Regions from separate parts of the Chryseobacterium sp. G0162 genome, predicted to be linked through region 2. Evidence: riboswitches for the same ligand, from Rfam matches in the RefSeq annotation. Region 2 holds a riboswitch; each other region holds the start of a gene.
What was found. Region 2 has a riboswitch for cobalamin ahead of EG344_RS17615 (acyl-CoA thioesterase). Riboswitches for the same ligand answer to the same signal wherever they lie in the genome.
Positions count from the first base shown of each region.

Region 1: it holds a riboswitch for cobalamin, as region 2 does, so the genes downstream of both, EG344_RS04360 (T9SS type A sorting domain-containing protein) here and EG344_RS17615 (acyl-CoA thioesterase) in region 2, are expected to answer to the same signal.
Region 3: it holds a riboswitch for cobalamin, as region 2 does, so the genes downstream of both, metE (5-methyltetrahydropteroyltriglutamate--homocysteine S-methyltransferase) here and EG344_RS17615 (acyl-CoA thioesterase) in region 2, are expected to answer to the same signal.
Region 4: it holds a riboswitch for cobalamin, as region 2 does, so the genes downstream of both, EG344_RS16955 (TonB-dependent receptor plug domain-containing protein) here and EG344_RS17615 (acyl-CoA thioesterase) in region 2, are expected to answer to the same signal.

Region 1 covers NZ_CP033922.1:943,452-951,660, reverse strand. The annotation lists gene dnaG (DNA primase) at 1-404, shown strand, start outside; gene clpP (ATP-dependent Clp endopeptidase proteolytic subunit ClpP) at 517-1,203, shown strand; gene EG344_RS04360 (T9SS type A sorting domain-containing protein) at 1,381-2,496, opposite strand; cobalamin riboswitch at 2,562-2,755, opposite strand; gene EG344_RS04355 (esterase-like activity of phytase family protein) at 3,013-4,281, shown strand; gene tpiA (triose-phosphate isomerase) at 4,883-5,641, opposite strand; gene EG344_RS04345 (hypothetical protein) at 5,655-6,059, opposite strand; gene EG344_RS04340 (S9 family peptidase) at 6,065-8,191, opposite strand.
Region 2 covers NZ_CP033922.1:3,901,056-3,909,264, forward strand. The annotation lists gene EG344_RS17575 (hypothetical protein) at 1-59, opposite strand, end outside; gene EG344_RS17580 (chorismate-binding protein) at 210-1,178, opposite strand; gene EG344_RS17585 (PaaI family thioesterase) at 1,402-1,830, opposite strand; gene EG344_RS17590 (1-acyl-sn-glycerol-3-phosphate acyltransferase) at 1,895-2,479, opposite strand; gene EG344_RS17595 (PspC domain-containing protein) at 2,793-4,511, opposite strand; gene EG344_RS17600 (PadR family transcriptional regulator) at 4,523-4,852, opposite strand; gene EG344_RS17605 (XAC2610-related protein) at 5,410-6,108, shown strand; gene EG344_RS17610 (HD domain-containing protein) at 6,110-6,700, shown strand; gene EG344_RS17615 (acyl-CoA thioesterase) at 6,748-7,131, opposite strand; cobalamin riboswitch at 7,247-7,428, opposite strand; gene EG344_RS17620 (hypothetical protein) at 7,463-8,209, opposite strand, start outside.
Region 3 covers NZ_CP033922.1:4,864,802-4,873,010, reverse strand. The annotation lists gene EG344_RS21830 (alkaline phosphatase) at 1-1,005, shown strand, start outside; gene EG344_RS21825 (XRE family transcriptional regulator) at 1,114-1,905, opposite strand; gene EG344_RS24100 (bacteriocin-like protein) at 2,341-2,625, shown strand; gene EG344_RS21815 (TonB-dependent receptor) at 2,845-5,226, shown strand; gene EG344_RS21810 (Lrp/AsnC family transcriptional regulator) at 5,343-5,804, opposite strand; cobalamin riboswitch at 5,994-6,180, shown strand; gene metE (5-methyltetrahydropteroyltriglutamate--homocysteine S-methyltransferase) at 6,355-8,209, shown strand, end outside.
Region 4 covers NZ_CP033922.1:3,738,770-3,746,978, reverse strand. The annotation lists gene EG344_RS16965 (CCA tRNA nucleotidyltransferase) at 1-890, shown strand, start outside; gene EG344_RS16960 (hypothetical protein) at 1,049-2,125, opposite strand; gene EG344_RS16955 (TonB-dependent receptor plug domain-containing protein) at 2,144-3,976, opposite strand; cobalamin riboswitch at 4,009-4,187, opposite strand; gene pafA (alkaline phosphatase PafA) at 4,345-5,991, opposite strand; gene EG344_RS16945 (hypothetical protein) at 6,095-6,880, shown strand; gene EG344_RS16940 (VOC family protein) at 6,920-7,312, shown strand; gene EG344_RS16935 (GNAT family N-acetyltransferase) at 7,323-7,859, shown strand; gene EG344_RS16930 (M28 family metallopeptidase) at 7,907-8,209, opposite strand, start outside.

The sequences.
Region 1 (8,209 bases), 2.3 Mb from region 2:
AGATCATTATCAATCAGGTAAGAGAGGGAATTCAGAAAGATGAGTTGAGAAGTGGAAACTTTTTTGTATCTTTTATGGACGAGGAAATTACCACAAAGGTTGTAGATGCTTTGATGCCACTGGATGAGCTGGAAAACTGGGCTTCAAGAAACATTTATCCGCCTAATTACGGGGATAAGGTGGCAGATCAGATTCAGGGTGATGTTTTACTGCATAAATACAGATATATTGATTATCTGATCACAGAAACAGCTAAGGAACTGGATCAATATAGCAATACTGATGAAGTAAAATACTATGAGCTGATTAAAAAAATCACTTTGTTGAAACAGGCTTCCATCAGATTAAGTAATATCATTGAATATTCCCCGATCAAAGGAATCTATGGGAATAGAAAAAGATAGGGCAAAGACAAAAAAGTTCCGGATTCTGTGACAAAAAGTCCTATAAAATTTTAGGAATAAATATTGTAATTTAAACGTTGAAAATAGTATTAAAATAATACATAATATAAATATGGACATTAAAAAAGAATTCAGAGATTTCTCTGTAAAACATTTAGGAAACAACGGTCTGGTTACCGATCAGTATATGGGAATGTATGGACCAACGAATCTTACTCCATACATCATGGAAGAAAGAAGATTAAACGTTGCTCAGATGGACGTTTTCTCTCGTTTGATGATGGACAGAATTATCTTTTTGGGAACAGGAATTGACGATCAGGTAGCGAATATCGTTACTGCTCAGCTTTTATTCTTAGAAAGTGCAGATCCTTCTAAAGATATTCAAATCTACATCAATTCTCCTGGTGGTAGTGTGTATGCAGGATTAGGTATTTACGACACTATGCAGATCATTAAGCCGGATGTAGCAACAATCTGTACAGGTATAGCTGCTTCAATGGGAGCTGTATTATTGGTGGCAGGAGAAAAAGGAAAACGTTCTGCACTTAAACACTCAAGAGTTATGATTCACCAGCCTTCAGGAGGAGCTCAGGGAGTTGCTTCTGATATGGAAATCAACTTAAGAGAGATGTTGAAATTGAAGCAGGAGCTTTATGATATTATCGCTCTTCATTCAGGACAGACTTATGAGTGGGTAGAGAAATCTTCCGATAGAGATTACTGGATGACTTCTGAAGAAGCTAAAAACTTCGGAATGGTAGATGAGGTTTTACAGAGATCTACAGAAAAAAAATAATTGATTGTATAATCATATTGAAAAACGCATCCAATTTGGATGCGTTTTTTTTGTTTGCCACGAATGCACGAATTGCTATAACGAAAATAACAATTGAAGACGTGATATTCCCCTCCTCCGGAGGGGTGTCAAAAATTCAAAGAATTTTTGACGGGGTGGTCCAAACCATAGCCCTTTCTACTTCTTCACAATTTTATGCACCGTAGAGCCACTTTTCGTCTTAACCTCAACCCAATAGATTCCGGTATTTAAGGCTTTAAGATTAATCTTTGTTGCCTGTGAAGTCATTACTTTCTGCCCTAAAGAAGAATAAATATTTACTTCTTTCACCTTTTCAGAACTTTCAATCTGAATAAAATCACTCGTTGGATTAGGATAAATATTGAATAAGGCCTTTTTATTTACAGAAGAGACGGATAGTGTAGCGTTACTTGCCTCAGTAGGAGTGAAAGGTCTTCTTTCTCCGAAGCTTAATCCCAACCAGCTATTGTTACTCAATTGTATCTGGCTAAGATCATTCTTTTTCTGCCAGCTGGAAAGATCTTTTCCTGTATATAATTTCCAGTTTTCTGCTCCAGAGTTGTTTCCCGTGAAGGCATTTAATGACAGACTGGAAATTTGATTATTGCCAGAAGTGAAATGGAAATATGAAGCTTGGGATTGAATTAGCTGTAAAGCCTGTGCTGCTGTTATACTGCCATTATATTGAATTCCAAAAACGAAGGAGTTGGCTTCACCATGAGAGTTATTGGTTCCAAAATCTACAACAACAAGACTTTTATTAGTTCCTGTACCAATCCAATTGGTAATTTGAGATGAGGTATACCATTGGGAGCTGTAAGCCGGTACAGGAGCTGATGGTGGAGTGTCGATTTCATCAATACCATAGGTAATACCAAACCACAATCCATCTGTTAAAGCAGTATAACCTACACCATTATTTTGATTGGACATATTCCCGGCATTGGGACCAGACCAGGTAATCCAGTAATCATCTGTACTTGGAGTATGGTTATTGTATGCGAAACTGTATAAAAACCCTGAAGGAATATCAGCCTCTATTGCAGGTTCTGCCGCCGCAATCGCATTAATCATGTCTTCCGCCATTAAATTATTACCATCAAAACGATAGCCCCACGCATAGGAGGCAGGTGTATTAGTGTCATTGAAATCGGCAATGAAGTAAGCCTTTTTGGAGCCGGTTCCTACCCAAAACTTAATGTCGTTTTCAGTGAATTGAGCAAAGAAAAACTGCATACAAAGCAGTAAGAAAAAAAGAGAGATTTTTCTCATAATATAATTAAATTAAAGTTTTATTCCCGAAACTTATTTATTGACAGGATGATTTTTCATCCTGAAATTAAATGGGTATTTAAGGCAGGTCTCCTGGCTCGCATCCTATAGCCAACCTTCCCGGATGTTGATCCAGTGGTATAATTAATAGCTATAGGTAAAAACAGCTTACAGTTGCGGGTACAGCTCAAGATTTGAATAATATTCTCACTTGATTCCCTATTGTGAACAGTGTTCAACCTTAAAAACGGTGCAAATATATCATATAAATTTTTGATGTCTGTTTTGTGAATTACATAGCAATGTTCAGTTTTTTCTGATGTTGAATTGTATTTTTAATAATGGGTTTTATTGATTGATAATGAATTGGGTTTTAATTTTGGGTTTTCGAAGTTAAATTTCAATTTTTATTGTTTATATTGAATTCATCTCAAGGTTATATTGTTAAAATACAATTAGCATTACATTTAAGATCAGTTTATAATCAAGTTATACTTTCGCGCCATAAAAGTTAATATGAAAAAACTACTATTATCTGCTTTGATGATGGCTTCATTATGGTCATGCAGTAAAGATGATGACAACAATGTAAATAACCAGGATATTAATTATTCTAAGCTTCCTCAGGAGTTTCCGTTTTCAAAAATGGCAACAATAAACGGAGTGGATGTTATTAATGGCGGATTTGGATCCGGCGCAGCCGCCCATCCTACAAGAAAAGGAGAATTTTATGTCATTACAGACCGTGGCCCGAACACAGATTACCTAAGTGGGAAAAAGTTTTTAACCCCCAATTTTACACCAACGATAATGCATTTTAAAATTAATGCAGAAGGGAATGTGGAAGTCATTAAATATATTAAACTTAAAAACCCATCCGGTCAGCCTATTACAGGACTTCCAAATCCTGTAGGAATGGGAAGCACGGGAGAAGTGGCTTATGATGCGGCTGGAAATATTCTGGGTACGGATAAATATGGTTTAGACAGTGAAAGTATTGTGGCAGCACCCGACGGGACATTCTGGGTTTCTGATGAATACGGACCACACATCGTTCATTATAACGCTGATGGAGTAGAGTTAGAAAGAATAAGTCCGATTGGGGTAAATACAGGAAACAGAAAACTACCTGCAGTGTTAGCTAAAAGAAGAGCGAACAGAGGGATGGAAGGCCTTTGTATGACTCCGGACGGAAAAACACTGGTAGGAACCATACAATCGATGATGTTTGTTCCTTCAAAGGCGCTGGCAACGAATACAACCTTAACGAGAATCGTAACTTTCGATATCAGTACGGGGCAAACGAAACAATATCTATATAAACAAGATGGTGGAGCTTCCGATTCGGTTTGTGATATTACAGCATTAGGCAATAATGAATTCCTTGTCATTGAAAGAGATGGTAATTTCGGAACACAGGGCGGAATTAAAAAAGTATACAGAATCAACCTAAGTGATGCAACAGATGTAACCGGAACCGACCTTGCAGCGGTAGATGGGATGAAGGTAAACGGAAAAGCCCTGGAGCAGTGTACATGGGATGAGCTTACCAAAGCAGGAATTAAACCTGTTTCAAAAAAAATAGCCGCAGATCTGGTTGCAAAATTAGGATATGAACATGATAAATTTGAAGGGATTGTTTATTTAGGAAACAATAAACTAGCTGTTTTCAATGATGATGATTTTGGGGTGGTAGATGATGGAAACGGAAATCCTAAAGCGAAGATACTACCTAAAACGGGGAAGGTAGACAAGGGAACTATGTATATAGTCGATATTCAATAATTAGATTTTTTTAACGGAAAGCGGCGGGATTTATCCCGCCGCTTTTTATTGTATAGATTAATAGAAATGGACTTTATCCTGTTTTAATAAGAATAGATCTTCCAGAATCTTTGTCATTCCGTCGGAATCTAAAACGGAATGTTTAGAATAGCTGTGTAGAGATTCTTCCTTCGTCAGAATGACAAACTGTATGGTTATTTTTTAGTTTTTAAATTGAATGTTTGAAGAATATATTCAATAGAAACGGGCTTTAGCCCGTTTACATGATCAGTGAAATTTCCATTGGCTTTAGCCAAAACCTAAAAAAGCCCCTACAATTATCTTCCAAGAGTTTTATTTTGCAGAATCTTTGTCATTCCGTCGGAATCTAAAACGGAATGTTTAGAATAGCTGTGTAGAGATTCTTCCTTCGTCAGAATGACAAACTGTATGGTTATTTTTTAGTTTTTAAATTGAATGTTTGAAGAATATATTCAATAGAAACGGGCTTTAGCCCGTTTACATGATCATGAAATTTTCCATTGGCTTTAGCCAAACCTATAAAAGAAGCCCCTGAAAGTAATTCTCAGGGGCTTTTGTATATATATTGTTCTTCTCAATATTAATTGAAAGCCTCAATAATCTTAGAGAAATCCTCCAATTTCAAAGCAGCACCTCCAATCAGACCTCCGTCAATATCAGGCTGAGAGAAGATTTCTTTCGCATTATCAGGTTTCACAGAACCTCCGTAAAGGATGGAAACCTCATCAGCAACCTCTTGCCCATATTTAGCAGCAATGATATTTCTGATGTGTGCATGAATTTCCTGAGCTTGCTCCGGACTTGCTGTTTCTCCTGTTCCGATAGCCCAAACCGGTTCGTAAGCAATAACTACTTTTTTGATCTCTTCAGCAGAAAGCGTGAAAAGAGCTACTTCAGTCTGGTTTTTCACCACTTCAAGGTGTTGTCCTCCTTTTCTTTGTTCAAGAGTTTCTCCGTTACAATAGATTGGAGTAAGACCTCTATCTAAAGCTAATTTTACCTTTCTGTTGCAATGAGAATCTGTTTCTCCGTGGTATTGTCTTCTTTCAGAGTGACCGATTAAAGAACCTGTTGCATCGATAGATTCCAGCATATCCGCAGAAATTTCTCCTGTGTACGCTCCGCTTTCGTGCTCACTCATGTCCTGAGAAAATACCCCGATCTCATCCTTTTCAAAGATGTCTTTAGCCATCATTAAGTATAATGAAGGAGGAGCGATCCAAACCTCACAGTTGGTAGCATTGTTGTTTTTATAGCTTAGCAATTGAATCATTAATTGTTGTGCATCAATTACATTTTTGTTCATTTTCCAGTTGCCTGCAACTATTTTTCTTCTCATAATTATTTTTTATTTAATCTTCGTTTATTTTTGTATCAATAAAAGTATAGGTAGTGTCTTTTTTACCCATCGTTTCAATAGATTGAAACTCAACATCACCAGTAGGTAGTACTTTATAATTATAGATATCAGTAACATTATCAGTGTTATGAAGTTCGTAGTACTTTCCATCTTTAGTCCACCAGCTACCGTTTTCAGTATTCTGTATTACTTCACCATCCTGATTAATGGCTACGAACATTAAGATGCTTTTACCTTTTTCAAGTCTACATGATACCCAATATTTTGAAAGCCCTTCTTGTTGCTGGTTTACCTCAGAACCTTTATAACATCCCATTACTTTTGGATCGTATTCCTTCTTTTGTGCAGTGAGCCCCATTGCAATGGAAAACAGAGCCAAGACTAGTATTTTTCTCATTTAGATTATTTATTAATTCCTTCCAATTTAAACATGAAAGCATAGACCAAAGCAATATCCTTCAGATAATCAAATCTTCCGGAAGCTCCTCCGTGACCGTAATCCATGTCTGTTTTTAACAATAAAACATTTTTATCTGTTTTCATATCTCTAAGTTTCGCCACCCATTTTGCAGGTTCAAAATATTGCACCTGAGAATCATGAAGACCTGTTGTTACCAATAGATTCGGATAGTTTTTCTTTTCTATATTTTCGTAGGGCGAGTATGATTTCATATAGAGATAAGCTTCCTTGTTGTTTGGATTACCCCATTCGTCATATTCGTTGGTTGTTAAAGGAATACTTGTATCAAGCATGGTGTTAATAACATCTACAAAAGGGACCTGTGAAATAACACCGTTCCATAGGTTAGGGCTCATGTTAGCTACAGCTCCCATTAAAAGACCTCCGGCACTTCCTCCCTGAGCATATAAGTGTTTAGGAGAGGTGTATTTCTCTTTTACAAGATATTCTCCGGAATCAATAAAGTCGGTAAATGTATTTTTCTTTTTCATCATTTTCCCGTCTTCGTACCATTGTCTTCCCATTTCCTGTCCTCCACGGATGTGAGTAATAGCATAGGCAAAACCTCTGTCTAAAAGGCTTAATCGATTGCTGTTGAAGGTAGCATCCATAGAGCTTCCGTAAGAGCCGTAAGCATACAGTAATAACGGACTGTTACCATCTTTCTTGAACCCTTTTTTATAAACAATTGAAATAGGAATCTTAGTTCCGTCTTTTGCCGTGGCAAAAAGTCTTTCAGTAGTATAGTTTTCTTTATTATAACCGCCAAGAACTTCCTGTTGTTTCAGAAGAGTTCTTTTTCCGGTCTTTAAGTCTTGTTCATACTGAGAACTTGGAGTAATCATGGAAGTATATCCGAAACGGAAATTATCTGTGTTATACTCAGGATTTCCTGATGGATAAACAGTGTAAGCAGCTTCATCAAATTTCAGAAAATCTTTTTTACCTGTTTTTCTATCATAAATCACTAATTGAGCAAGCCCGTTTTGTCTTTCACTGAACACCAGATAATTTTTAAACTCGGAAATTCCTTCCATCAGAACCTCTTTTCTGTGGGGTATAAAATCTTTCCAGTTCTCAACACCTGTTTTGTTTAAAGGAGTTTCTACAACTTTAAAGTTAAGAGCATCCTTATTGGTGGTGATCAAAAATTTATCTTCCAGTGGAGTGACCTCATACAGGACATCTTTTATTCTAGGCTGGAAAACCTTAAATGTTCCATTGGCATCATTGGCATCAAGATATCTTGTTTCGGAAGAAGTAGTAGCTTGAGAATAGATCATGATGAATTTCTCATTCTTGGATTTTCCTACACCAATATAGTTGGTTTTATCCTTTTCCTCATATACAAGGACATCCTTTGAAGAATCAGTTCCCAGAGTATGTCTGAAAATCTTCTCCGTTAAAAGAGTTTCAGGGTTTTTGGAAGTATAAAATATTGTTTTGTTATCATTCGCCCATGTGGCTGATCCTGTGGTGTTTTTAATGCCAAGATCAACGGTTTTTCCTGTTGACAGATCTTTTAAAAATAATTTATACTGTCTTCGGGATACATCATCCACACCATAAATCATTTTCGTATTATCCGGACTGATGCTGAAGCCTGAAGCTGAATAATAAGAGTGACCCTCAGCCTGTTGGTCTACATCCAGAAGAATTTCTTCAGGAGCAGTAAGGCTGCCTTTTTTTCTACAATATTTAAAATACTGTTTTCCTGCTTCTGTACGGGTATAGTAATAATATCCGTTTTTAAAAACCGGAACCGATTCGTCTTTCTCTTTGATTCTGGCTTTCATTTCCTGGAAAAGCTTTTCTCTGAAAGGTTCTGTATCTTTCATCATGCCTTCCCAATAAGTGTTTTCAGCTTTTAAATAATCAACAACTTTGGTAGAATCTTTTCCTTTTTTGAAATAATCGATCATCCAGTAATAAGGATCATTGACCTTATCACCGTGAATTTCTCTGATATGTTCCTGCTTTTCTGCAACAGGAGCTTTCAAATCCGGAAATTTCTGAGATTGAAATGTAGATGCACTCATTACTAATAATCCTAGGTAAATTTTCTTCATGGTATTTTTTTGTTTTTG
Region 2 (8,209 bases):
GACTTACAGGATAAGAGCCCCAAAAGCAATAATTGAGCAAGAAAAAGATTTGATTTCATAATAATGTTTTTTTTCAATTGGTGTTTTGTAAAGGTATCAAAAGTTTATCACTTAAGATTTTTTTATAAATTACCAGTTTTTATAGTCCATTAGAACAAAAGGATCAGCTGATTTCCTGTAATAGATTTATAATATGAAGAGAAAGAATATTAAGAAACAACCAAATTCTTTAAAATAGCCTCAGACTTAAGCTCTGTTTCCGTCCATTCCTTTTCCGGGTTACTTTGAGCGGTAATTCCTCCGCCTACAAAAATATGTACTGAACCTTTATAAAGTCTTGCGCATCTAAGATTCACAAAATAAAGAACACTCTCTTCTGTTTCCACTTTGATATAACCAGCATAAAATTCACGAGGGAATTTCTCATATTTTCGGATATTTTCATTGCAGAAATCTTTAGGAATACCACATACTGCAGGAGTAGGGTGTAAATCCTTTATTAAACTGTCAAGGTCATTGGGCTTTATTATCGTTTTAAAGTCCGTACGAAGATGTTTAATATTTCCGGAAATATGGTCATAGGTTTCAGACTGCTGAATGTTGTCTGAATAGTTTTTCAGAATATTCTGAATGTAAGTGGTAACCGGTTTCTGTTCTTCAATCTCTTTTTCTGTCCATCCTTCAGATGTAGGAAGAGTTCCTGCCAGTGCCATAGTTTCAAACTCATGGGTGATTTTATTAAACTTACCTAGTACTTCGGAAAAAGCCCCCATCCATGCATTTTCTCCATCGTTAAAAAGATACCTGAAGGCATTGGGATAGGATTGACATAATTTATCGAAACTTGCCTTATAATCAATCGTATTAAAGTCTGTAAAGATCTTTCTCCTTGCATACACCAGTTTAGGAAGATCATATTCTTTAATAACCTCAATTACCTGTTGTAGAGTATTGCAGTATTCTTCTTTAGTTTCTGCTATAAAACCCGTTGTATCTTTTACCAGGGATTCATTAGTGATCGTAATGTCATTAAATTTTACAGCATCAACCTTGATGATGTTTCCATTAAAGTTGATCTGATTCAGGCTGTTATAAGAATAAAAATTGACTGCGTTTTTATCAGTTGTTTCTTCTACAGTATGCAATCCTTCGTTGAAGGGAAGTTTGAAATAAATCATGTGTTATGAACGGATTTTGAAAATCACTAACCGGAAATAATATAGGAAATTCCGAAGTTGATTTTCCTTTCTGCAAAGGTATTATTAGTCTTAAAGATGTCAAAATTATATGAGCTGTTTTTTATAACAACATCAGTAAAGGGACAGAAAAATAAAAGATTACGGTAGGAAAATAAAAAAAGCCCAATTTTTTTTGAGCTTTTTAATGGTATGTCTGTTCAACCTACTTATTGATGATATTATTCGTCATCGTCGTATGGTTGATAAGCGTTCCTTTTTCATCCCTGATCTCAATTTCAGAGACGTGCATTGTTTTTCCTTTTCTGATGAAACGGGCAGTAGCCGTTACTATTCCGTCCTTTTTACTTCTTAGGTGATTGGAATTAATGTTGGTGCCTACACCATAATATTTATCACCATCAATGAAGATGTTAGACAGGCTTGAACCCAATGTTTCAGCCAGTACGCAGCTTGCTCCTCCGTGCATGATCCCAAAAGGCTGATGAGTTCTTGGGAGTACAGGCATTGTAGCGGTAAGAGTTTCATTTTCAAGATCTATATCAATGAATTTGATTTCCATTGCTTTTGCCAGGGTTTCGCCACCCCAGTTATTGATGAATGCTAATATTTCTTCTTTTGTCTGACCTTTCATTTTTTTATAGATAAGAGATAATTGATAAATGATGATGGGAAGATCGTAATTTATTTTACTTTTATTATTCCCCTGAACCCATAATATTAGGGTTCCAGTTGGCAGAAACCTTAGGAACAATGTCGTTTTTCACATAATAATCCTGAATTTCCTGCATGATCTCAGAAAACGGAACGGACGCAATTCTTTCATAAGGAATTGTGTAACCAAGGTATACGATGTTTCTTTTGAAATCTCCTGCCGCCAATACAATGGGTACTTTTGCTGCCATTGCCATATGGTAGAATCCTTTTCTCCATTTCGGAACCCAGCTTCTGGTGCCTTCCGGAGTAATAACAAGACTGAAATCTTCTTTGGCAAACTTGCTGGCTACAAAATTGACAAGGTCATTTTTCTGACTTCTGTCAATACCAATACCACCAAGTCCTTTTACAACACTTCCGTACCAAGCTTTGGTGTGGGCGTCCTTAATGATGATTTTTAAAGGTTTATTCAGAGACCAATAGGCAAAGTTTCCTAAGATGTATTCCATATTATGGGTATGTGGTGCTACCACCAGAATACATCTGTTCAGGTTGTTAACGTCGCCCTGCAGAACAACTTTCCAGCCTAATAATTTTAACATTAGTTTGCCTATCAGCTTTTTCATAGTTTCTTGGATTAAAAACAAAAAAGTATAACCAAACTGGTTATACTTTTACAAATATATTGAAATATTATTGCTCTTAAAACAAACCGTTGATTAAATCTACGATTTTCATTACGAATTCCATTGCAAATTGTATCATGATAAGAGTGTTTTTTAGTGTTGGTTGGTTATTAAATTTTAGCTATACGAAATTAAAACATTTTTTTCACATAGAGAACTAAATATTAGCTTTTTTCACTTTTCTGAGAGAAGAATGGTGTGAATTTCAAACGGTTGCCTTTCATTCACACCTTCTACCACTCTCTGTAGTTAATTATTTAGTTTGTATGGATATTTCGTTTTTTCCGTCTTTTATTTTGATGTCCACATCTTTGTTGATTTTTTTGATATCAGATGCTACGGAATCAATTACTTTCTTAGCCTGGTTGTTCGGAACTTTTTTACCGTTAATGATAATGCTGTCTTTATCATTAGAGTTATATTCTATACTGGACCCGTTTACAGTAATCTTATTTTTTTCGATTCTGATTCCGTTGTGGTTTTCATCTTTGTTCTGGTCATCATCATCGATACCGTCTCCGTTCAGGTCACCATCAAAATCAATTCTGTCTTTTTTCAATGGGATGACCACTGCATTTTGAGGAACTACAAGTTCATAATTTACTCTGTAATCTCTGAATCTGTGCTCATACGGGTATTTAATGTAATTTGGAAGTATTACTTTATTGTTTACAACTTCTACAGGAACTGTTACCTGAATTGGGAAGTTATAACCGTTTCCTTCTTTTTTGATGATTAAGTAAGGGGTTTTTACTTCCGGTTTTCTTGTCACTTCTACTGAGATATAATCTTCTTCATACACTGATCTTTTATCAGAATAGATGTCATCGTCATACGCTTTATAATTTTGCGGAATACTTACTTGCTTTACGTCCACATATACGGTGTCAGAAGTCGTATTGATGGCTATATTTTCTACATCTTCTTTACTGCCTTTGTAGATCAGGTTTTTCTTAGCCATGCTGATTCCGAAATAAGTCCCCAGTCCGATCAGAAGAAGGAATAATCCGCCCACTACCCATCCAAGATTTCTCAGTTTTGTTTTTGGAGAGAATATTTTAATACTTAGTAAGCTGAAAAGAATGGCAGGAATTAAACTTCCTATAATCATGATAGCTGCCAGTACTTTATCCAGACCGTTATCATCCATATAGAATCTGATCTGATTGGCTCCAGGGAAATCTGTATCCATCCCGAAAAGGGCAAATAGTACAAATACTCCAATAATACTTCCTACAGCTACCAATACAGAGAATGCACCAATTATATATTTGAATATATTCCATATTCCACTTCCTGCATTGTCAATGTAAGGTTTGTTTTCGTTGTAGATTTCTCCGACCCTCTGAGTAGATTCATTGGCAAATTGTACCAATTTATTAGACTCATTCTTAAGATTGTCGAAGTTCATAGGCTTTCCCTGCATCTTCAGGAAATCTGAAGCGGTTTGTGCTTTTGGAAGTACTAACCAAAGGATTAAATAAAGAAGTAAGATCACTAAAGCACTTCCTGCGGCAGGAATCATTACTAAGAAAACAACTACCCAGATAACTCTCATGGCAGTAATGTCCATTCCTACATAATGAGCTAAACCTGCGCAAACCCCTGCAATTTTCTGTTTTTCAGGATCACGGAACAATTGTTTTTTGTCTGTATAAGGATTTCCTGTGTTTGTATTTTTAGTTGTATTTTTTTCAGAAAAATAAGCTTCTTCCTGCTCTTCGATCTTTTCAGGTGTTCCGATCTGTGCGATTACTTTTTCTACATCCGTATCGTTGATCACTTCACGTTTTCCCAGAGAATCTCTGAAGATCTCCACCATTCTTATTTCTATGTCATGCATTACCTCATCTGCTTCCGAAGCATCAAGTGAGCTTCTCAGAGCGTTCAGGTAATCGCTGAGCTTTATATATGCGTGTTCTTCTATTGTAAAAGAAAAACCTGCGAGTCCTATTGAGAGTGTCTTGTTCATAGCTTTGTTTTTTAATGTTGTTGTGTAATTTGGTTTACTGAAGCGGTAAGCTCATTCCACGTGTTTTGAAGTTCATCCAGGAAAAGTTTTCCTTTTTCTGTGATCTGATAATATTTTCTGGGTGGTCCTCCAGTAGATTCTTCCCATCTGTAAGAGAGAAACTCTCCATTTTTAAGTCTTGTGAGAAGAGGGTAGAGGGTACCTTCCACAACATCCAGTTTTCCTTTTTTCAGTTCGTCAATAAGATCAGAAACATACATTTCGCGATTATTGATGAGACTTAGAATACAGAATTCCAGAATTCCTTTTCGCATTTGCGCTTTGGTATTTTCAGTATTCATCTTTGATAAGTTTTGTTAATTAAGGTTATATTTTAGAAAAATGCTCCTAGCTAGTTGAGCCTATTCTAATTTTACATTACAAAGATATGTAAATAAAATGGTATTATGCAATACAAAGTAGTGAAATTTTGAAAATGAAATGATTAATGTGTTGGTAATCAGTTGAATAATTTTTGTGTAAAATTTCACTCATTAAATTTTAAGAAAGAAATCTTCAAAAAAGTTTAAGAATTTGGGAAAATAGAGGACGTAAAAATTGTTTTTTTGATAAATGTAAATACTTAGGTTTTTCATCGCTGATAAAATATTTTTAGCTATAGTGGATTAATAATGTTTTGGATGTTTAGATCCTTACAGAATGGCAAGACAGGAAATAAAAGTATAATTAGTTATATTGTGTAAGATATCTTTTAGCTGCAGTTTTCAGATACGAATTATTTGTAAAAGCATTTCTCTAAAGATGTTTAAATACATTTGAGTTTTGAAATCGGAACTATGATTCGTATTTTTGTTTGAAAGTTTTTTATAAAACATTTGAATCCAATATTACTATGAACATGAATATTTTGAATTATTACAGGAGTATATCCGCTTTTATGCTATTAGGTCCTTTATGTTTTGGACAATATCAATTTGAAGTTAAAGAGGCATCCAAAAATTATAATGCTATCATTCATATAGACAATTGTTTCGATGACCAATGTATGGATAAAGGAACTGTTGAGGTATTTGATAATAAAAACAGTAAAGTGCAGAGCTTTACATCAGATAATCTGGTTTTAAAACTTGGAAAAGGACAGAGGCTGGAGCGTGGAAAAGTAATAGCCCTAACAAATGAACAAAGTCCTGTGATTTTTGGTGACTTTAATTTTGACGGAACCGAAGATCTGGCGATAAGAAATGGAAATATGGGGAATTACAGTTCAGCATCTTATGATGTATATGTATTCAATAGTACCAGAATGTCGTTTGTAAAAAGTAAAGAACTTACAGAGTTGGGATCAGATAATTTTGATTTTTTTGAAACAGATCCGGTTCGTAAACGCCTTATTGCCTTTGGAAAATCCGGATGTTGTAATTTTTTTACTACAGAATATGAAGTCATTCCAAATAAAGGACTCGATAAAGTGCTTGAAAAAGAAGAAGACGAAAGCGAAGATGGCTATGTGAAAGTTATCATCAAAGAAAAAAAGAATAATAAGTGGACTACCAGAACCAAGGTATATCCATCAGATCAATATAATAGAGGAAAGTAAAATGAAAATCCAGAAAGAAATCGATTTTATCCTGGCTGTAGATGCCCTGAAAAATGTACAGAGAAGAAATTACAATGCAGATGATTCCAGAAGAGAGAATACAGCAGAACACTCCTGGCAGATCATTATTCTGGCCCAAATCCTTTATCCCTATGCTAAAAACCGTATGGATATTGATTTGTTGAGAGTGATAAGAATGCTTTCCATTCATGATCTTGTCGAAATTGAAGCGGGTGATACTTTTCTTTTCGACGAAGCTGCTATGGTAGGAAAGTTTGAAAGAGAAAAGATGTCTGCACAGAAAATTTTCGGAATTCTGGATGAGCCTTTACGTTCGGAATTCTTTAATCTATGGCTTGAGTTTGAGGAAGAGGCAACTCCGGATGCCATTTTTGCCTGTTCTATTGACAGGATTATGCCTTTTATTCTGAACTCCTATACTTCAGGAAAAAGCTGGACAGAGGCTGGGGTTACCGAAAAGCAGATCAGAAATATGCTTGAAAATGCCATTACCAGAGCTTCGGATGAAATGGGAGAGGCCTTTGAACTGTTACTGAGGAAAGGTCTGGAAACGGAAAAAGTTTTAAAATAAATAGTATGAAAAGTTTCGGGCGGCCAAAGGCCGCCCGAAACTTTTATTTATAAGATCTGGATTGGTTTCTTGAATTCATCAATTGCTACAAAAGTAAAGTCTCCCACAATTGCTTTTTCTCTTTCGTAAGAGTACATTTGTTCTGTGTAGATCTCAACACTTACTTTCATACTGGTTTTTCCAACATATGAAACTTTTCCGATCAGTTCTACAATTGTTCCGGCAGGAATTGGTTTTTTAAAATCGATTTTGTCACTGCTTACTGTTACCACTCTTTTTCTTGCGAAACGGGTCGCAGCAATAAAGGCTACTTCATCCATAAGCTGCATGGCTGTACCTCCGAAAAGAGTATCGTAATGATTGGTTGTGTTAGGGAAAACCGCTTTAAAGATTCTGGTTTCTGCAGCTTCAATTCTTTCTTCTGTAGTCATATTTCATTATTAATTAAGGCGAAATGAAATCGTATCAAAACAACAGAATAATGACAGGAACGTTGGAGGCCCCTGAAAGAATCCATCAGATCAATAAAACTTCAAATCGCGAAAGTTTCTTGTTTAAGAAATCGGCAGGTCTCCTGACTTGTAACATCTTTTATCTCCTTCCCATGCCTCGCACAGTGGATCTTTTGATAAAGATTTCAGTTACTTACAGTTGCGCGACAGTCCGTGATTTTCACACGGTTCCCTTTTAATCTGCGGTTATGCAGAACCAGTTTCTATGATGAATAAGCGTAAAACTTTTTCGGCTGCAAAATTAATGAATTTATTCCGGATTATGATAAATAATCTGGCTGATTACTCTTCCCTTCTTGATAGTCCAAAGGGTTGTATATCTGTTTTCGCCGGAACCATTGATCATGTAAAGGAAAATGTTGTCATTGTCCAGAGAGGTTACTCCAATATTGTTGAAATCCATGGTAGGCTGGAACATATTTTTGATGGCTTCTCTCACGAAAACAGAACCTCTTCCAGGTTGTTGAAGTCTGATTGATTTAATCTCCGTCATTCCTTCAGGAAGATCATTTCCAATTCCCCATGGTTTTACTTTATCAATGGTAAGAAGCTTTCCTTCGGCATCTTTTTCCTTTTTACGGTAACTGGCATTAGATGGATATATGTCAATCACCACTTTACTTCTCTGGGCAGTAGGAATTTTAGGGTCAGAATTATCTGTAAAGATCAGTGATTTTCCGTTTTTAGATTTAGAAGGTGTATAGGCGGGAAGCTGATCAACAAAGGCAATGCGCTCTTTGTTCACCATTCCTTCTTTGTCAAGGGTTTCATAGCGTACAAAAGGTTTGTCCTCGTCCTGCTTTTCAGGATATTTGATCCAGATCCATTCCGTTTCTCCGGGAGCAGGCTTTACATAAACAAAAACATCCCCTTTGCGCATGCGGATCTTATCTACAATTTTCCTGTAATTATCCTTATGCACACGAACATTGGCATAGCCTTCTTCAGCTTTTACAACACCAAAAGGAACTTTATTCTGTCCTTTGACGAAGGCTAA
Region 3 (8,209 bases), 960 kb from region 2:
AAATATAAAAAAGCTGGAAAAAAAATTGGCTGTGTAACTACTGTAACCATTACGCATGCCACTCCTGCAGGTTTCTGCGTCAATTCAGCCAAAAGAAATGCAGAACCTCAAATTGCTGAAATGTATGCAGAACTGGGAATAGATGTTCTGATGGGAGGAGGAGATGAGTTTTTTAATCCACTAAAAAGAGAAGACCAAAAAGATCTCTATTCTGTTTACAGAAAAAAGAAATATCAAGTTCTGAAAAATCGTGCCGATCTAAAAACGATTAAAAAGGGAGACAAAATATTAGGAATCTTCAATACAGGAGCTTTGCCTTACAGTATTGACAGGGCTAATCTTTCTGAGTTCGAGAATACTCCGAATTTAGCAGAGATGACAGGAGCTGCTATTGATCATATGAAGGATCATCCGGAAGGTTTTGTTCTTCAGATAGAAGGTGGAAAAGTGGACTGGGCTGCTCATGCCAACGATATTGCTGCACTGATTCACGATCAGTTGGCATTTGACAATGCCGTGAAAACAGCAATAGATTTTGCTGAAAAAGATGGAAACACCTTAGTCATTATCACAACAGATCATGGAAATGCTAATCCGGGAATAATTTATGGGAATAAGGCAACTCAAAACTTTAATAGTATTTCATCCTATCAATATACCAATGAATATATTCTGAATAAAATCCATAAAGACCATTCAGTCAAGGATATAAAAGACTGGATATATGAAGCTAACAAACTGACATTAAGCGATGATGAAGCCAAACACTTGCAAAGTTTTTATAACGGACTCGAAAAAGAAGAAGGACTTTATAATTATAAGAAATTACCGTTCAAACTTTATTCAGAAATTCAGAAAAGCCGGAATTCAGTAGGCTGGATCAGCATGGATCATTCAGGAGATTATGTGGAAGTAGCAGCCTACGGGCCAGGAAGTCAGCTTTTACAGCCTTATATTAAAAATACAGATCTTCATAATCTAATGCTGGAAGCATCTCCTATATAATATAACGAGAAAGTATTTTCATATCATATTAACATTTTTATTTGGTTTTAAAACAGGCTCTCCAATTTAATTTGAAGAGCCTGTTTATTTGTCATGTTATTACATCATTTATTTCGAAGATTTTCTACGACGTGTAGACACTTTTTTATCCAATTCTTTGATGTCCTGTCTCAATTCCCTGAACATTTCTTTGAAATTGTAGCTTTCATAATCTCCCGGTTCAAAATCTTCCGGAAAAATTCCTGAGGCATACTGCCAGATTTCTACAATATCTTCAAACGCAATGTCATAAGGTTCATAGAAAGAGTTATCTGCACTTACACAGATCGCATTTCCTTTATGTTCCTTAAAACGTTTATAGGTAATCCCATCGTTTTGAGTAATAAAAACATAGGTTTTTCCAGGTTTCAGTTCGTCAATTCCCTCTACATATTTTCCCACAATATAAGAACCGTTTCTGAATGGTGGCATCGAATCTCCGTCTGCCGGAAATGCTCTGTATTTTCCATTATTTAAAAAGGGTAGGGCAATGCGTTGAAGGCTTTCAATATATCCCACATCACTGTATCCTTCCAGATACCCCATAGAAGCTTTCTGGGGAATGATTTCGATGGTATCATTTCCAAGATCATCCACAGCTACTGGCAGAACGATTCTATTATCCGGAAGCTTCAGCATATCCTCTGTTGAATACTTTTGGAGATCCACAGACAATAACAGATCTATACTGACATGAAAATATTTGGATATTTTAACAAGAAGCTCGATAGGAGGTTCTGAAATTCCATTTTCGTATTTAGAATATCTCACTCGGGAGATTGTAAGATCATCAGCTACATTTTGTTGAGAAACCTTTCTCTTGGCTCTCAGAGAGCGTATATTATTTGAAAAAATTGACATTGATAGAAGTATGTCCACAAAAATACGAATTTTGCCTCCTGTTATCAATAATAAAGAAAGCATTTACCACAAAACTTGGAGAATTTTATCATTTGTTAACTATAGACACTAAAATCGACAGATAAAATATCTGTTTTTAATGGCTAATCCCTTGTTTTTATCCTGAAAAAACTCATTTTGACAAATTTTTAATATTAACCCAAAAAAAGTTCGGTTATATTGAAAATATTAACTCTACTATTTAAAATTTGAGATATGTTTTTTAAAATTTAGTAAATCAATCAGATACAAACAAAAACGACATTACTAAAATTATCCATTTATATTAACGAAATATTAAATAATAAAATTGTTTAATTATTTTATTCAAAATAATATAAGTTTATTATTATTTATCATATATTTGTGATGTATTAATCATATAAAATTTTAATCATGAAAAATTTCAAAAAACTAGACAGAAACGAACTAAAATCTATTTCAGGAGAAGGATTACTTGATCCAATTGGAGGATTAATCGGTGGTCTAGGTGGCGTTGTTGGTGGCGTTATCGGAGGAGTAGGTACTATCGTTGGCGGTGTTGTTGGCGGTGTAGGTTCTACAGTAGGTGGTGTTATCGGCGGTGTTGGTACCGTTGTAGGAAACGCTTTATGCCAAACACAGTGTGTCGTTAATGGTGTAATCCACATCAAATTATTAGAGTGTGGTTCTACTTGCTAATCAGCAGCTCCATTAAAAGTTAAAAAAGTATGCCGCTCTTTTCAGAGCGGCTTTTTTATTTTAATAAAAAATAATATCAATAAACATCAATACATACCTATCTATCCTCTAGTTATTTAGCTTTAATTTCATTTATACATCTGTAAATCATTAAAGCAACTTTGTTGCATTAATAAATTTAATTATCTAGATTTGCCTGATAATTAAAGTAACATGCACATGAAAAAGACCCTTTATTTTTTGATGGGAAGCTCTCTTATCTACCCATCACTACTGAAAGCGCAGAAACTTAATCCTGAAAAAAAGAATGTAAAAGACATAGAGTCTATACAAATACAAGGAAAAACGGATTACAACAGTGTAAATATTTCGAGGAAGAAGCTGGATTTTATTCAATCCAATACTTTGGGGGAAACCCTGAGAAAAATCCCAGGTATCCAAAATTCCGGGTATGGCCCTAACTCTGGTGCTCCGGTTATCAGAAGCCTCAGCGGAAATCGTGTAAAAATACTGGAAAACGGAGTTGCAGTAAACGATCTTTCCGGGATAAGCCCAGATTTTAATACTGATATTGAAATGAACAGTGTTCAAAACATTACTGTTTATAAAAACTCCGCATCAGTCCTTTATGGAGGGAAAGGTATTGGAGGAGCTATCGATATTGAAACAGATTATGTTCCCCGTCAATTGCCCAATAAAACAATCAATTTTCGTGGACTCCTTGAGGGCGGAAGTAATAGTGGACAAAAACAGGCATTTTCAGCAAAAGGAGTTATCGCAAAAAACTGGGTATGGACGGTGGGAGCAGCCAACCAAAAACAAGAAATTGTAAGAATTCCCGGAAAATCTAAGGACAGCAGATGTTATGATCCCTCATTAGTAGGCTTCAACAGCATTTTGCAATCTCTTTGCCAGATAGAAGTAGATTCAAGGCACGTACTCAACAAAAGTCTCTTTCCATATATCAGTCAGTTTGCTATAGATCATATGATAGAATACGAACTTTCAGAAGGAGACCTATACACATTCAGTCCTACCTATTATAATCCTTCAGATAGTAAACATTATCCCAACCCAAAGAATCAACTGTATGTTTCCGGTCAGGATCCTGTAAAAGACCGCTATAAAGATGAAGTTAATAATATCAGAGATTACGTTCAAACAAAAGATGGAGAAATCCCCAACAGCCATTCGGAAAGCAATTCTTTTTATGTTGGAACAAGTTATATAGGAAAATCATTCTATGTAGGTGGAGCTTATCAAAACTCTTATTCATATTTTGGTGTTCCTGGCTATACTCTTCCCAAAATGCAGCAGCACACTCACGGAAAGCCTCAACCTAAAATAGAGTACCGACCTATCAATATCAGGAGTTTATCTCATAAAGCAATGTTTGAGTCCGGTTATCAATTTACAGGTTTCCCAATTTCCAGTATCAAATTAAATTATATGGGAGTATTTTCAAAAAACGCTGAACTTATTGATCGCCAGCGGGCCAATCAGTTTGAAGTGAATCAGCATAATGGGCGTTTGGAAATTGTACAACAAAAACTGAAATTCCTCAGTGGAACCACAGGTCTTGACGTTCAATATAGAGATATGACAGGAGATGGGAAACAGAGATACCTACCCAATACGATAAGCCGCGAAATCGGAATATTTACGATGCAGCATCTTGATTTCAACAGTGTTCAACTGGATCTAGGTTATAGGAATGACCATGTTCAGCGCAGAGCAGATACAGATAAAAAATACGTAAGAAGCCGTGGCCTTTCAGGAGGAAACCTCAGCGACAGGGATTTTACGCTTCACCAGCTTCATACTTCAGCACAGTGGAATATCTTTAAAAAAGCTTACTTAAAAGCCCAGTATAATCACTCCGAAAGAGCCCCGGAAGTGAACGAACTTTACGCAGGGAATAATCATTTCGCGATCCTGACGGAAGAAAACGGTGATGACAGACTAGATAAAGAAATAACAAAAACTGTAGAACTGGGAGCCGGAATCAATCTGAAAAATCTTCGTGTATCTGCTAACTGGTACCATACTTCCTATAAAAATTATATTTATCTCGCTCACACCGGAATTTCCCGGGAAGTTTTCCTGGTTAAAGAATGGCGTTCTGATGATACTGAAATCAACGGAGTTGAAGCAGAAGCTGCTTACAAAGTTGATCTTAACAAAATAGGAAAATGGGAAATAGGAGCTTATTATGATCTGGTAAGAAACATCAGTGTTGCAGACAGCTCAATAAGAAAATGGAGCGATGGTGATTATATGCCGAATATGCCTACCAGCCGTTTTGGATTTAATCTTGAAGGTAATATACAGAATTTCAGTATTAATATTGGTTTTGACCATTATTTAAAACAAAAATACTTAGGAAAGAATATTAATCCTGAACTTCCAATGCCTGCATTTTCATTGCTTAATGTCCGCGTTTCCTATAAAGACGATAGCTTAGGAATAGGAAATTTGGAATATTATATCGTAGGAAACAATCTGTTGAATTCTGAAGCAAGGCTTCAAAACTCACAACTAAAGTTCCTAAGTCCGCTACCAGGCATTAATATCTCAGCCGGAATAAAAATAACAATATAATCTATATTTTGGGGCAGAACATTTGTAAAACATAACTATTATTTACTGTGTATGCCCCAATTTTAATTCTTGCAACAGTGTGAAATTCAATGTCTAAATTTTTAACGGATACCTTTTTATAAAGTTATCCCTTGATTATTCTTTACTTCAGCCATTACAAATGTGCTATGGGTACTCCCTATAGAATCTACAGAGCCTAGCTTATTGAATACAAAATCCTGATAATGTTTCATATCCCGAACCTGAACCTTTAATAAGAAATCAAAATCTCCGGAAATATTGTAACATTCTGCCACTTCCTGAATTTCCAGAATTTCTTTTACAAAATCATAACCTACGGACCGATCATGAATTTTTAATTTGATCTGGCAAAACACCGTAAATCCACGATTAAGCTTTTCCGCATCCAGAACCGCCACATATCTTTTCACGAAACCTTCCTGCTCAAGCCTTCTTACCCGCTCAAAAACAGGAGATGGAGATAGATTAACTTCCTTTGCCAGCTCTTTAACTGTCAGTTTTGCGTTGTTCTGAAGCAGTTTCAAGAGTTTTAAATCCTTATCATCGAGTTGTTCCACAGAATATTATTCTTTTAGAGTTTAAAATCATCCAAATTTACAGAATTATATTCTATATAATATAATTTAAAAAGTTTAATTAACCGAATAAATTACTTTTAATTGCTATTATATTCTGTTTTAATAATTTTACACAAAATTAAAATCTTTTATCAGGCTTGATATTGATAAAAGATCAGTTCTTTACAATCTTCATCAAACAGGAAAGGTTTTACTTAAGGTAAATTAATAGGGAATCGTGTGAAAATCACGAACTGTCGCGCAACTGTAAGTAACACACCAAAGGTTTCTGTCCTTGGATATCCACTGCCAAAAGCGGGAAGGATGACAGAAACCGTTACAAGTCAGGAGACCTGCCTTTACTGAATTGACAATGCTTTCGCGATCTGAAGCTTTTGAGTCATACAGATGATATATTGCAGTACATTTTATCTCCGGATGAAGTAGTACCATGCATTTGTATCATTGATTTTCAAATTTTTCTATCCTAGCAAGCATTCCGAAGCATGAAAAGAGCATTTAAAATAAGTTTAATTTAAAATTTGTAAAAATGCAAACTCACATTCTGGGCTACCCGCGTATTGGTAGCAAAAGAGAACTTAAAAAAGCCTGCGAACAATATTGGTCAGGTAAAATTGTTTTGGAAGAACTTCTTACCGTAGGAAGAAACATCTGCAGTCAAAACTGGAACCTTCAGAAAGAAGCCGGAATTGATCTTATTCCATGTAATGATTTTTCTTATTACGATCAGGTTCTGGATATGAGTCTGGTAGTAGGCGCTATTCCAACGCGCTATCATGAAGTAGCCCTGAAAAAAAACAATTCTGAATTGGATCTTTATTTTGCCATGGCAAGAGGATACCAGAAAGATGAATTAGATATCACAGCCATGGAAATGACCAAATGGTTTGATACCAATTATCACTACATCGTTCCTGAATTTTATAAAAACCAGCAATTCAAACTTACTTCAGATAAGATTTTCAATGAATTTGCAGGCGCCAAACAGGCGGGGATCAATGCAAAACCTGTGATTATCGGTCTCGTTTCTTATCTGCTTTTAGGAAAAGAGAAAGAAGAAGGATTTGATAAACTGGATCTTGCCCACAATCTTCTTCCGGTCTATGTTGAGATTATCTCAAAACTACAAAGCCAGGGCGCTCAGTGGATTCAGTTTGATGAACCCTTTTTAGCATTAGATATCAATGAAAAAGCAAAAGAAGTCTATACTTTTGTGTATGCTGAACTTAGAAGACAGTTTCCGAAGCTTACATTCATTGTAACCACTTATTTTGAAGGATTAAAGAATAATTTAGCTCTTGCCACATCACTTCCTGTAAATGTTCTGCATATTGATCTGGTAAGAAATCCTGAACAACTCGAAGATGTTCTTCATTCTATTCCTGAACACCTGAGTCTGTCTCTTGGAATCGTAGACGGAAGAAACATCTGGAAAAATGATTACGAAAACTCTCTATCCTTTATTAAAAAAGCAACCGAAACACTGGGATCTGAAAGAGTTTTAATCGCTCCGTCATGCTCCCTGCTTCATTCACCATGTGATTTAGACTTTGAAACCAGCCTTAATGCTGAAATCAAAAACTGGCTCGCTTTCGCAAAACAAAAAGTAAAAGAAGTGGTTACCCTGAAAGAATTAGCTTCAGAAACTTCTGATGAGAATATTCTTCAGGATTTTGAAGAAAATAAAAAAGCGGTTTCAGATAGAAAAACATCTTCATTGATCCATAATGAAAATGTAAAACTCAGAGCGAATGCCGTGACTGAGAAAGATTCACAAAGAAAAAATTCTTTCCATATCCGTAAAGAAGAGCAACAAAAAGCATTGCAGCTTCCTTTATTTCCCACTACAACCATCGGATCATTTCCACAGACAGCAGAAGTAAGAACCTGGAGGGCAAAATTCAAAAAAGGAGAACTGACTACAGAACAATATGATGCTCTATTAAAAGAAGAAACCCAAAGAACCATCCGTTGGCAGGAAAGTATCGGAATAGACGTTCTTGTACATGGAGAATATGAACGTAATGATATGGTGGAATATTTCGGAGAGCAACTGAAAGGATTTACCTTTACTAAAAACGGCTGGGTACAAAGCTATGGAAGCCGTTGCGTAAAACCTCCGATCATCTTCGGAGATGTTTCCAGACCTGAACCTATGACCGTATACTGGTCTCAATATGCTCAGTCTCAAACCAATCAATGGGTAAAAGGAATGTTAACAGGTCCTGTAACCATATTACAATGGTCATTTGTACGCGATGATCAGCCCCGTTCTGAAACTTGTAAACAGATTGCTCTTGCCATTCGTGATGAAGTTCAGGATCTGGAAAAGGCAGGCATCAGAATTATTCAGATTGATGAACCAGCTATCCGTGAAGGCCTTC
Region 4 (8,209 bases), 160 kb from region 2:
GTTTTGCTTCAACTTTAGGCTTCACAATTGAAGAAAATTCTTTAGAAGCCATCAAGCAGGAAGCGGAAAGAATTAAGATTGTTTCTATGGAAAGAATCATGGTGGAATTCAATAAAATCATGTTATCTGAAAAACCTTCTGTAGGATTAAAATTAATGGAGCAAACAGGACTTTTAAAGCTTATTATTCCTGAATTAATTGAACTGAAAGGAGTTGAAGAAGTTGAAGGACAGACTCACAAAGATAACTTCTATCACACTCTTGAAGTAGTGGATAATATTTCTGTGAATACTGATAACCTTTGGCTGCGTTGGGCTGCATTACTTCACGATATAGGAAAAGCACCTACGAAAAAATTTGTTGAAGGTACAGGATGGACATTTCACGGGCATGAATTCTTAGGCTCCAAAATGGTAAAAGCTCTTTTCCAAAGATTAAAACTGCCATTAGGAAGCGATATGAAATATGTTCAGAAGATGGTTAAGCTTTCTTCCAGACCTATCGCCTTGATTACGGACGATGCTTCAGATTCTGCATTAAGAAGGCTTTTATTTGATGCCGGAGAAGACCTTGAAGAACTGTTTACTCTTTGTAAAGCAGACATCACGACCAAAAATTCTAAAAAGCAGGAAAAGTTCAAAAAGAACTTTGAATATGTAGCAGTAAAGATCAAAGAAGTAGAGGAAAAAGATCAGGTAAGAAACTTTCAGCCTCCTATTACCGGAGAAGAGATCATGGAAATGTTTAACCTTCAGCCGGGCCGTGAAATCGGTATTTTAAAGGAAAAAGTTAAAGAAGCAATCCTTGAAGGTGAAATTGCTAATGAAAAGGAAGAAGCAACAAAATTTGTGATTGCCGAAGCTGAAAAGCTGGGATTAAAAATGAATTAATTTTTACTCAATAAAAAAAAGCTGGATTTTGATCCAGCTTTTTTTGTGCTTCAATAAGGTATATACCAAAGCCGGGCGGGTTCTAAAGAACCCGCCCGGAAAAAAACACAAATGATGAAAAAATAAAAAATTATATTATATACGCCGAAGCGTAATTTTTAATTTTTATAGAACCCGTTTGTTCCAACACCTGCTGTAAAGTTTTTCAATAGAGTACCACTTAGTGCATCATAAACATTTACTTTACCATCTTCAGTAAAGCTGGCATCTGATGCAAAAATTCTACCGTCAATTACATCAAAACCATATACATTACCGGATGCTTTAACAATAGGAACTTTAGAAACGAAAGAAGACCCAACAGTCATATTATAAATATTGTTAGAACCTGTAATAAAATAAAACATATTATTATCAGCTCTCAGCTTCTGAACATCAGCAATTCCAGCAAGCGTAGTTGTAGTATAGTTTCCAGTGACTGAATTGATTTTATAAATGTAAGAATCTGTTGTATCAGAAACTAGTACGTAAGCAATTCCTTTGTAAGAAATAAGATCTTTGATAATTCCTTTAGTAGGTAATGTAATGACCTTAGGATTAACCATTGTAGAAGGATTTACAACTGTGATAGTATAACCAGTGGCAAATGAGTTATAGGGTGGATTAGTGTCATATCCAATACCATCTGTCTGCACAATAATATTACCCTCTGCCTCAACTACTTTTTCAGCATAACGCGGAAATCCCATACTGCCAAAAAATGAATTATCTGAAATATTATAGGCATTAAGCTTATTTTTACCAGCAAAATTATTATTTGTTACAAAATATTTATTCCCGGAGAATGCAATATATCTTGGATTATCAAGATTTTCTGTTACTGTAACCTGCTTTTTAAATGTATATCGGTTTACAATATCAATTTTACTGGGACTATTGGCTACAAGATAAGCCTTATCTCCACTGAAGCCTATACTCTGAAGTACTTTCCCGAATGCTTCTCCTCCATTATTGTTAGAGTATATGTTAGTATAAACTGTTCCCAGATTACTAGTAATAAAGGTAACATCAGAAGTAGGTTTTGAGAACCCTCCTTCGTTAGAAACAATAATTCCGTTTTCATAAGCACCTGATGAAGGTTTCTGAATAATTTCTATATCATTATCACTGCTACAAGAAGCATTGAAAAGTAGCATAGACGCAAATGCAAGAGGTAAAATTCTTTTGATATTCATATATATTAAATTTTATTTTTAAAAGTTGATATTTAAATTTACACTGTAATTTCTTCCGGGTAACGGATAAGCAAACATAGTATAATAAGTCTGATTGAAAATATTATTAATCTTAAAGCCCAAAGTATAATTCTTTAAAAACGTAGCCCCAACACCAGCATTCATAACAAAATATTCTTTCAGTGCCTCACTTTTCTTCTCATTGGAATCTGTATAGGTAAGTCCGGTAAACAATCCCTGAGCGTATACTTTTATAAATTCATACTGATAATCAATATTTCCGGTAAACTTATGAAATGGCACATACATCAGCTGTTTCTTCTTTTCAAGATCCTGGGAATTTGTATAGGCATATCCTAAACCTACATTCAGAAAATGTTTTCCAAAGCGTTTAGCAAATTCTGCTTGAGCTTCTACTCCATAAGATCTTACATGCTCAGTATTTACAGGACTATAATATCCAAAGGAAGTAGGAAGCCATCTTATCATATCTCTGATATCCATATAATAAGGAACCAGAGAGAGTTTAAAATCACCAGCTTTAAATTGGTTTCTCAATTCAAACTGATAAGAAGTTTCCGGTTTTAAATTTTCATTTCCACCCGGTCTCCAATACAAATCATTGAAAGAAGGAGCTCTGAAATTCCTTGAAACACTTAATCCCAGATTATACCAATCTAAAGCATTCCATTTTCCTGAAAAAGAAAATAAAAGAGGCGACTTAGTCACTCCAACAAAATCCTGTCTTATTCCTGCTTCAAAACGTAAATCAGTGGTAGGAAAATATCTTATCAATCCAGCAATGGACCCCATATTTCTACTGACATGGTCTATTCCTGAACCATAACCTTCACCTTTATTAAATTGGTATTCTCCAATAATATTGAAGTTCCACTTTGAGGTAAGAAAATAATTGAAATCATTCTTCAGAATATAATTCCTTCCAGTTCCACTACTGAATTTAGGTCTGTCTATATCATTAAAATACTGGAAATTTTCTTCCGTATAAGCTGCTTTAAAAGAGTTATTAAAACGGGTCTTATTCCAATCCCAGGAAATTAGGCTTCTTACATTTTGAGTCTGATATTTTGTTTCCGTTTCTCTGTCAAATAAGATTGGAAAATGCTGTTGACCATTAAACCATTCAGAAATCCATGAAATCTGATGATGTGGAGCGAATTTATAAGCAGCTGAAATATTAAAATTTGTATTGTAATATTCTCCGTTAAGATTTATATAATTCCGGGGTTCTTTATTCACCTCATAAGCATTCTCACTGATAGAATAATTTCCTGAAGCCTTAAAACTGAATTTATCATTGCTGTATGAGCCTTTAACAAAATTATTAAAAGTATTAAAAGATCCTGCTTCAGAAAATAGACTGCCGTGAAAACCTTGATTGAAATTAAGGCTGTTGTCCAGGTGAATACTTCCTCCAATAGCGCCGGAACCATAAGTCACACTTCCTCCCCCTGCTTTTATTCCGATCTGGTCATATCCGAATAGGGAAATATTGTTCACATCTCCTTGCCCTAGAAAATTGGAATTAACATTAATTCCATTCCAAACAAAAGAAGTCTGTTGAGCAGTAGTACCTCTAAATGATGGTGAGGCAGTTCCACCACGTCCGTTTTCTTTAATATAAATGGAAGACTGAAATCTTAATACTTCGGAAAGGTTACTGGAGTTTTTTTCAACATCTTCAGCATGAATTGTTTTCACAGGGTGAAATTGTTTCACCTTGTTCATCTGGCTGTCGAAAATATAAATAGTATCTACAGCTTTCTCCTGTCCGAAAAGAAAACAGCCATAAGATGACAAAAATAGTATTAGAGATCTTTTTATATCCATATCCTTCTACTTTTCCTCCGAAAGCAATATGTTTTTTTGATTAATTTTCTGGCAGGTCTCCTGACTTTCGCTTTCTGTGCCTTCCCGTTTTTATACAGTGGCTATTTACAGAAACTTTTATTGCGATTTACAGTTGCGGGGACAGTTTGGGAGTTTCACCCAATTCCCTTTTCATTCCAATATACTGGAAACCAAAATTTTTGCAAAGATAGCTTTTTAAATGTATTAGGCAAAAAGTGAATTTTATGAAAGAAATACGAAAGCAGAATCGATTGAATCCTGATCTAAAAAAGAATTAATAACCTTCCAGTGTATGTAAAATAAAAAAACATTCCGGAGCGGAATGTTTTTTTTATATGTTATTAAGATTATTGACCTATAACTTCTGTAATTGGATTTCCAACATTTCCACTTGGGAACTGAATTTTCAGTAATGAAGAAACTGTAGGGGCAATATCCGTCATGTGATAAGCCTTATTGCTTTCACCTTGTTTCACTCCCCAACCCATAAAGATTAACGGAATGTGTGAATCATAAGAGTTCCATACACTATGAGTAGTTCCTGTTTTAGAATATGGCGGAAGCATAGAGTCGTGAGAGATCAATTGAATATCCCCACTTCTTTGTCTGTTGATTCCATTGATAATTCTTTGCTTGATGGGCTCAGGAATGCTTGATTCAGACACTCTGTCTACAGAAACTGCATATAAAACAGTAGGATCTTTTTCCAGTTCTTTAATAGCGAAGTTTCTTACATCATCCAATTCAAGTTTGCTGTCTGCCAATACTTTTCTATCGAAATAAATCTGATAATTATCAATAGCGTTGATCAATTTATCAGCTCCGAATTTATCTTTCAGCTTTTGGTTGAGGTTCTTTTCAGCACCTTCTCCAAAGAATCCCGTAGGAATTTTATGTTCTTTTAAAAAACCTACAGAGTGTGCTCCACCATGGTCAGCAGAAAGGAACACCGTGTACTGTCCTTTTCCAACCTTTGAATCCAAATAATTGAAGAATTGTGCTAAATCCTGATCTAATCTGATATAAACATCTTCCACTTCAATTGAGTTTGGCCCAAATTTATGCCCGGCATAGTCCGTAGAAGCCAAATTGATGGCTAAAAAGTCTGTAATATTATCACCTCCCAGTTTTTCTCCCTCTACAGAAGCTTCTGCTAACTTTAATGTCAACGTATTTCCGAAAGGAGTATAACGAATGTTATCTTTTTTGGTTTGATAATCTTTTGCAAGATCATTGTAAGGGAATGTAGGTGTTTTTGCACTACCTAATAATCCTTCCCAAGGAGAATTGTCTGGTGCACTTTCTGTATATTGATTGATCGGGAGCAAAGTATTCCACCCATTAGCTACCAATTTCTCCGGTAAATTCTGAGAATTGAATGATTTTACCCACTGAGGAAGATCATTCATATACCATGTGCTGGTAATAAAGTTTCCTGTACTGTCATCAAACCAGAAAGCTCCGTTTGGTGTATGACCTGCAGGAAGAATAGAAGCTCTGTCTTTTAAAGAAACTCCGACTACTTTCCCTTGGAAATTTGTTGCCAGCCTCAGCTCATCCGTTACTGTAGTTGACCAAAGATTTTTAGGTGAATGGCTTCCTGTTTTGGTATTGGTTGTCCCCACTGGCTGAACGCTGTCATCGGCAGTACAATATACACCTTTACCTGTATCTTTATCTGTCCAGTCATTTCCGGCAATTCCGTGAATCGCAGGTACAGATCCTGTATAAATACAAGTATGTCCTAAAGCAGTAATGGTAGGTACATAAGGAATGTGTACGTTATTTAAAGAATAACCGGTATTCAAAAGTCTTTTGAAACCGTCATTTCCATATTTGTTGTAAAAACGGTATAAATAATCCCAACGCATCTGGTCTACTACAAGACCTACTACTAATTTGGGTCTTTCCAATTGAGAATTTTTGTTCTTCTGTGCATTGATTGTAACTACGGACAAAAAAGTAGCTGCCGCAATTGAAATGTTCCTAAGCATCCAAGTAAAATTTTATTGATCACAAATTTAGGGGTTTTGAATGTTTTAGAACGTGAATTTTTATTTAAATTTGATCTTTATTCAATTATCAACCCGGTTCATCATGATTTTAGGAGTATATTGGTACTTTAAATTCCCTGAAAATTTATATGATTTCAAATTTTTTAAATTTTTCGAGGGATATGGAGGCCATGCAGATAATGCCGCAGAATTGGCTGCAAAAATTCAGGTGGAAAACATCAATGATTTTATCGAAAAACTGGAAAATCTGAGAACCAGGTTTAAAGAAGCATTTTTGTTTCTTAATATCAATGATAATCAGCTTATCATCAGCATTGGAGATCATCAGCTCTTTGATTTTCATTTTCAGTTTGCCCTGGAAGTGGAAGCACTGTTGATTCGTGAAAATGCAGTATTATTAGATGTTAGCATTCCATTTAAAACACAATCTACTAAAGCTTATCATAGTGAAGGAGAAAATTGGGGGCCTAATGAACATCGCTTTCTACAAATTGTAGGTTCAGATTTTAAAAAGAATAATGCGGAAAATCTTTCTATAAGGATTGACTGTAATCTTCCGTTAGCAGATAAAAAATTTTTCATCAATGATCTGGGTTCTATCTGCCGGGAAGAAAATATCAATGTATTTTATTATAAAGATTATGATTTCAGTACTCACTCCAATCTAATGCTCTTCTTTACGAATGGCTGCCAAAGAATAGGTGCTGTTCAATCCATCAATCTTAATTCATTTGGAAATAAAGTAAGACAACTTACTCAAAAATATGCACTTCATTTTGGGCATCTTGAAGGTTTGAAATATTATCCTCAGCATGGTCCTCACATTGAGCTAATCACAGATGAAGAATATATTATAAATAGAAAATAAAACAAAATTGAATTCCAAAACTACACTAAATCTAATAACATGATTAAGTTTAAATATGTCATTTTGTATGTAGAAAATGTAGAATCAGCAATGAATTTCTACCAAAATATTTTCGATGCAAAAATAAAATTCATTACTCCTGAAAAAGATTATGGAGAACTGATTACTGGAGAAACGACTCTTTCTTTTGCTTCTGTTGATTTGGCCAGCTCCAATATTAAAAAGGGATTCCTCCTTTCCAAAACAGAAGTTAAACCTTTTGGGATTGAATTGGGGTTTGTAACTGACGATGTAGAAACCTTAGTGGAAAAAGCTGTAAAAAACGGCGCCATTCTGTATCAAGATATTGCTGTAAAACCTTGGGGACAAAAGACTGCTTACATTAAAGATCCCAACAATTACCTTGTAGAAATCTGTACTGAAATTCAATAAAACATATTCCGTGGAAATTAAAAAACTACAAAAGCTGACTTCCAATCCTGGTTTAGAATGGGGACATAATGGATATTCAACAGATATCATCTACTCTGTTTCTTCAATAGAATTCAGTGGCACCTTTGAATTGACTCTGAGAGAAAAAAAATTATCCTACACTAAAGTATGGGAAACCAATTCTGATGATATCGAAGAACTCAATACGATCATTGAAAAAGATTCATCTTTCGGAGCTTTTGCAGATGGTGAACTTCAGGGCTGGATCATCTGTGAACACAGAACCTGGAACAATAGTTTCTACATCGAGAACATTCTTGTGAATGAAAAATACAGAAGACAGGGATTGGGAATCCTGCTGATTAAAAGCGCAATCAAAGAGGCCAGAAACCTTAACTGCCGGGTTATTGAACTGGAAACACAGAACACAAACTATCCAGCCATACAATTTTATAGAAGAATGGGGTTTAATATCACCGGAGTGAATACAAGATTGTATAATAACTCCGAAGAAATTGCTCTTTTTATGACGTTGGACATAGAATAGCTTGTGAAAATTTTCAGGTTTTGGCTAAAGCCAATACATATTTAAATTTATTTTATTTTCGGCAAAACGATCAAGCTTTCATTTCCGGAAGCGTTTATGGCTTGTATAGCAAAGAAATAATTGTCTTTAGAATAAGGCAACTTGATAACAGTTTCTTTGGTAAATATTTTTTTCTGCCACATAGAAGCATCCGTTTCACGTAACAATACATAATATCCTCCTACCTCTCCTGATTTAGGCTTTTCCCAGGAAAGATCTGTAAAATTGGTAAGTTTACTCACTTCTATTTTTACATTTTCAGGTTTTGAAGGGGATTTTGCAAGATTTGCAAGAACCGCAATATTTACGCT